Regions from separate parts of the Paenibacillus sp. RC334 genome, predicted to be linked through region 1. Evidence: predicted binding sites of a transcription regulator. Region 1 holds the regulator's gene; the other holds the start of a gene.

Region 1 (3,186 bases):
AAAGATATTTCTGAGCTGGACCAAGTGTATCAAGCATATGCTTCGCGTTATAATGGTACGCTGGTACGAGATAAGGAATGGTGGCAAGAGCGGACATTAAATAAGAACTACCGGACCGCAGTGTATTACTCTGAAGCAGGCGATCCTCAGGGATATGCACTCTACAAAATTGAAGATAAGCAGCTGAATTGCGACGAACTGGTATATCTTAATGAGACGGCACGGCGGGCGTTGTGGACGTATTTTGCAAATCATGATTCGATGATAACCCAGGGTAAATTCATTTACATTCCGGCTGATGACAATCTGCCATTTCTGCTAGAAGATCCGCGAATTCAGCAGGAAACAGTGCCTTATTTTATGGGCCGTATTGTAGATGCAGCTGCTTTTGTGGAGAAATATCCTTTTGAGGCAATTGGAGAGGAAACACGTTTGACCTTACATCTGACAGATCATTATGCTCCATGGAATGAAGGTATATGGATATTGATGGTCAACGCGGAAGGGCAAGGACATTTGGACAGAGTGGATCCAAGCAGTTCTTCCGAGGACGGTGTAGAAGCTGACTTGAGCGTGGGAATCCAGTCGCTGACCACCCTGATGCTTGGCTATCAGCGGCCTGATGATCTGTATAAGTGGAGTCGTATTACAGGGCGAGGTGAGTCTGTGTCTGTATTAGAACGTGTAATACCGATAAAACAAACATTTTTGCTGGATTTTTTCTAATTATAATGCTCTTAAATGCTCTTGAGTCTTCATTCTTTAGGGAGTCTGGCTTAAATACCTTGCATGAGGTGTGGATGATTTTAACGACATTTTTCAGAACTCTTTCCGTAAAGGGAAGAGTTTTTCTTATATTGTATAAAACATAATTAGATTGCGAAAAATGATATTGACCCCTTGGCAAAAATATATTTTGTGCTATAATGTGAATATAGTCAAAGAAAGTCAAAGTCAATCGAGTCTATAGTGCTTCATTAGAATGGTGTGAATACGCTGAGTTTTTAGCCGTATATAATACATTGACACCAACACAGCATGAAAAGACAGACCTGATCTGTAGATAAACGTCACTGTAATCTCATGAGCATGAGGGAAGGTGTATGATTTATTACGAATAAAGGTCACACTAGAAACTAAACGGGATGTTTCTAAGTGAGGTAGGGGGGGCTAATTAGCCTCGATACTGGCTTAGATTCATGACTTTACCGTTCGGTTAAGTTCAATATACGGCGGACTCTGTGGAGCGTGAAATGTACTGAATATTTGCGTTTCCGTTAGTGGAGGATGATGAAATGCGCAATGTTTCCGATATTATTGAACAATATTTGAAGAGCATATTGCTGGAAAGTCCCAAAGGTTTAGTGGAAATTCAGCGCAATGATTTGGCTGACCGCTTTTCCTGCGTGCCGTCGCAAATTAATTATGTAATCAGTACCCGTTTTACGCTGGAAAAAGGCTATGTGGTGGAAAGCAAACGCGGTGGTGGGGGTTACATTCGCATTCAGCGAATTCAACTGCCTGCACAGCATGCGATTCATACACATCTCCATCAAAGCATTGGAGAGGAAATTAGCCAATCGGCAGCGGAAGGGCTGATTTATCAGCTGGAAGAAGCACTTTTTTTAAGCAAAAGGGAAGCTGGTTTAATGAAGGCTGCTTTATCAAGGGACACATTATTGCTGAAGCTTCCTTATCGTGACCAGCTACGGGCAAGGCTGCTTAAGGCTATGCTGATTTCGTTGCTGGTGGCCAGATAGCGTGTGATTCAAGATTAACGGTTTGGAGTAGGGATTTGCAAAAATCCTGACGCTGAAGGAGGTGCTTTTATGCTGTGCCAAGAATGTAATAAACGGCCGGCAACTTTGCATTTCACCAAAATTGTGAATGGCGAAAAGACAGAGTTTCATATTTGTGAGACGTGTGCGAAGGAAAAAGGGGAGATGATCCCTGGTACACCTAACGGCTTTTCAATTCATAGCTTGTTGTCGGGTATGCTGGATTTTGAATCCAGCACAAAGAGCCAGTCGCCAGGCCATAGCGGTCCGCAAAATCTGCAATGCAAGGATTGCGGCATGACTTATGCACAGTTCAGTAAGCTGGGGCGCTTTGGGTGTCCGTCGTGCTATCAATATTTTGACAGCCGTCTAGACCCTTTGTTCAAGCGTGTGCATGGCAGTACGAGCCATGTGGGCAAGGTTCCGGTTCGCACCGGAGGCCGATTGAAGGTTAAACGGCAAATTGATGATCTGAAAAAAGAGATGCAACAGCATATTGTACAGGAAGAATTCGAATCAGCCGCTGAGCTTAGGGATCAAATCAGAAAGCTTGAAAAAGAAATGACCGAAGAGTAAAGTTTGTGAAGAGTAGGAGGGGATGCGTAATGCCCAATATCCGGTTTACGGAAAAGCCGCTAAGTGATTGGATGCGTGGTGAAGCTGCGGATTCGGAGATTGTCATTAGCAGCCGGGTGAGAATTGCGCGTAACTTGCAGCATCTGCCTTTTCCCATGCTTGCTACCAACCAGCAGTCGGAAGAAGCACTTCAACGTTTGACGGATATCCTTCAGTATGATGATTTAGGCCGCTTTGGTACCTTTCATACCCTGAAAATATCCGAGTTGGATGAGATCGATAAGCAGGTACTGGTTGAGAAGCATTTGATTAGCCCTAATTTGGCGAACGAATCTCGTAACGGTGCTGTTTTGATTAGCGATGATGAATCGGTTAGTGTTATGATAAACGAAGAGGATCATCTGCGTATCCAGTGCTTATATCCGGGATGTCAGGTTAGAGAAGCTTGGGAACGTGCTACGGTTATTGATGATGCATTTGAGGCGCATGTCGATTATGCATTTGATGATCGTAGAGGCTTTCTGACCAGTTGTCCGACGAATGTTGGCACAGGGATGAGAGCTTCGGTGATGATGCATCTGCCCGCATTGGTCATGACTCATCAGATTAATCGAATTTTGTCCGCTGTTTCACAGGTAGGTCTTACCGTTCGCGGTATTTATGGTGAAGGAAGCGAAGCGGTCGGCAATCTGTTTCAGGTATCCAATCAGATTACACTGGGACAGACCGAAGCGGAAATTATCGAAAATCTGCATGGCGTTGTGCTGCAAATTATAGAGCATGAACGTTCCGCCAGGGAACGACTGATGAATGAGTCCATGCTGCGGATTAC
Region 2 (3,186 bases), 1.0 Mb from region 1:
CAAGACAGACCCGAAAGCCCGTCAAGACAACACAATTCATAAATCCGTTTAACCATTCAAATAATGGCTTACAATTTCAGCAGCAGCGCCTTCGTCGGTGACAAGAATATCTTCCTGCCCGAAACGCAGCACTGCATGAATAGCGGCCGCCTTGCTCTTACCTCCAGCTACGCCTAGAACCGTCTCGGTACGCCTGATATCCTCCAAACGGAGTCCAAGCGTCAGCATTCTGTGAACAACGACGCCGTCTTCGTTAAAATAATAGCCAAACGATTCGGCAACCGCGCCCTCACTGCTGATCTGGGCAAAGGTTTCAGGGTCGAGCTTGCGTCTACGTGCCATTGCTATGGCGTTGCCTATCCCGTGAATGATGATCCGACTCTCGCGAATCAGGCTTAAAATATCCTGAATATTCGTATCTTCAAGCAGGGAGTTGTAAGCATGATTGCTGAGCAAATCCGGTACATGGAGCAGACGGTATTGTGAGCCGACCTTACGAGCCATTGTGGAAGCAATTGTGTTCGCCTGCATTTCCATGCTTTCTCCCAAACCCCCACGTGCTGGTACGAACCATCCGCCCTTAAGTGGGCCATTAGCAGGTAGTGTCAGTTGGTCCGCCACGTCGGCAATCGTCGTGCCACCTGTTACGGCGACCACATCCTCGTCGTCCATAACACTCAGCAGCGCTTTTGCCCCGGCACGACCCAGCTCCTGCTTCGTTAAAGGAGAAGCATCCGAATCCCCTGGAACGACAACCACCTTCCTCAAACCATAGGCTTGACGAATCTGATCCTCCAATTGGGACAGGCCGAACAAGTTGTTCGCAATTGGCTCCAGCTGTTCCAGCAGATCCAGTCCTGCTTTGCTCACCTTCATGCCCACACTCTCAATCTCAATCAGCCCTTGGGCTTTAAGAAGATCGGTTTCGGCGCGCAACACGCGCTCGGTCATGTTCAGTGAAGCCGCCAGCGTTCTGCGTCCAATAACATCGGACAGCATAATCTGATGCAGGATTGTGTACCTTTTTTTCAAAACATCCATGAGGTCGGGCAGAAGCTGCTTCTGTATTTCTAATATCTTTCGCATGCTTTCCACTCCCGCACACTTCTAAGTTCTATCTTTAATACTATATCACTAACTGGTCTTAAAACGTCCCGGGTTAACTTTTTAAGTCCCACGTATATCTTACCCAATATTTGCTCCACATGCAAGTCTATCTGAACCTATATTTCTCAACTTTTTATGTGAATATGCGCACGTAATAAAAGCTTGCAATTCAATGCCGTATATCATATAATCATCTTTGTTTCCAATTAGCTGTGCGCCCGTGGTCCAACGGATATGACGTAGGCCTCCGGAGCCTGAGATCGAGGTTCGATTCCTCGCGGGCGCGCCATTTTATATGAATGTCTAAATGCTTCTATATACTGTTTTAACCAATAAGAGCGCAGAGGGCTCTTTTTTTGACTATTAGTTTGACTTTCTTTGACTTTTTGTTTGAAATTGTTTATCATGTGGTTAATACGGTAACAGTTTATAAATAGGGACGTGTAATCGGCATGTCCACCAAATCCATTAACGATATTAAAGGGAGGTTTTTTGACGTGAGCTATGTTCCTATGGTAGTAGAACAAAGTAACCGCGGCGAACGCGCCTATGACATTTATTCCAGACTGTTGAAGGATCGCATTATTTTGTTGGGCTCGGACGTCAATGACGTTGTAGCCAACTCTATTATTGCGCAAATGCTGTTTTTGGCTGCCGAAGATCCTGAAAAAGACATTCACTTGTATGTTAACAGCCCTGGCGGTTCGATCACAGCCGGTATGGCCATTTTCGATACGATGCAATATATTAAACCTGACGTGTCTACGATTTGTGTAGGTATGGCGGCTTCCATGGGTGCGTTCTTGCTGAACGCAGGTGCCAAGGGCAAACGTTTTGCTTTGCCGAACAGTGAGATTATGATTCACCAACCGCTGGGTGGCGCACAAGGTCAAGCAACGGATATTGAAATCCGCGCCCGCCGCATTCTGAAAATGCGCGACAAATTGAACCGCATTCTCGCAGATCGCACAGGCCAACCACTGGAGCGCATTGAAAAAGACACAGACCGTGACTATTTCATGTCCGCGGATGATGCCAAGGAATACGGTATTATTGATAAAGTGCTTACTAGCTCCTCTCCAGAAGGTGTGTAAGAGAACGAATTATGGCCTCTGAATAGCTGGTAAACGAAAAAAGCTGCCCCGGATGATTGTATCCGGTAGGCAGCTTTTTTCGTTTACTATTCTTTTGTGTACAGATAATCTAACTTATTCATTTGTACTATTCATTCTGTCCAGTAAAAGGCTTGCTGCCTTGAGGCAACAATTGACCAAACGAATAAGTGAACTCAGGAATACCATACGCATAAGGCCCATACTCATACAAGTCAAACACAATCGTCACACCGCTATTCGTTACATAAAAATTCGGATTAGCCGCAATATTCTTGAAGCCACCAAAGCCGCCTTCATTCACCATTGGACCATTAATTTTTTCTTCAGGTCGCTATTAAGAAACTGTTTGTAATTAGGATTGGCCTTCAGCACGTCAGACAATTGCAGCAATTTTCCATCAGCGAGTGAGAACGTATATCCTTTACGGGCCGTCATACCATGAGCACCAGCCGTATCGGAGTAATCCTCCATAATGATGCTCAAAATCCCTTGTTGGTTATAGGCAATAGCAAAATCATTACTGAAAGTATACGGTCTTTCTACTGTAGGTTCACCCTCTGCTACTTGCTTTTTGCCTGCTGCCAGTATTCCCTCCGCTTGCTTTTTGAGCACACTATTAATGGCCTGCTGAGCTTCAGGGTTTAGCTGGCCACCGCTGATTTGCGAGTACTTAACCTTGTAGGAAACCTTTGCATCACTCGAAGCCGGAAGAGATTGGGACGTAATCGTGATCGGATTTAGCTGGCTTTTACTCATTGTTACTGTTTTCTGAGCTGCATTCCACTGAGCATCGATACCCAGATAGTCTTTCAGCAGACTCATAGGAATGTACAGCTTCCCGGCGATCTGTTTGGCGTCCATGTTGCGTGTGGTTATTCCATTGACATTGACATAGGGACCATCGGAGGAAGAGGACATGATGTAAAGCTTATTGTACCCACTACCTACGGTATAAGTCGCTGTT

The links. The regulator CtsR, encoded in region 1, represses protease genes until heat stress. The targets are predictions, from matches to a motif close to ATGGTCAATAAAGGTCAAACA.
Region 2: clpP (ATP-dependent Clp endopeptidase proteolytic subunit ClpP) is a predicted target of CtsR. The motif match lies at 1,473-1,493, and genes of this name have one in related genera.

What each region holds. Positions count from the first base shown of each region.
Region 1 covers NZ_CP125370.1:5,072,297-5,075,482, reverse strand. Annotated here, with positions in the region: gene QMK20_RS23375 (GNAT family N-acetyltransferase) at 1-726, shown strand, start outside; gene QMK20_RS23370 (CtsR family transcriptional regulator) at 1,296-1,760, shown strand; gene mcsA (protein-arginine kinase activator protein McsA) at 1,830-2,354, shown strand; gene mcsB (protein-arginine kinase McsB) at 2,384-3,186, shown strand, end outside.
Region 2 covers NZ_CP125370.1:96,966-100,151, reverse strand. Annotated here, with positions in the region: gene QMK20_RS00540 (sugar-binding transcriptional regulator) at 49-1,086, opposite strand; tRNA gene QMK20_RS00535 (tRNA-Arg) at 1,322-1,396, shown strand; gene clpP (ATP-dependent Clp endopeptidase proteolytic subunit ClpP) at 1,605-2,201, shown strand; gene QMK20_RS00525 (RsiV family protein) at 2,329-2,526, opposite strand; gene QMK20_RS00520 (stalk domain-containing protein) at 2,520-3,186, opposite strand, start outside.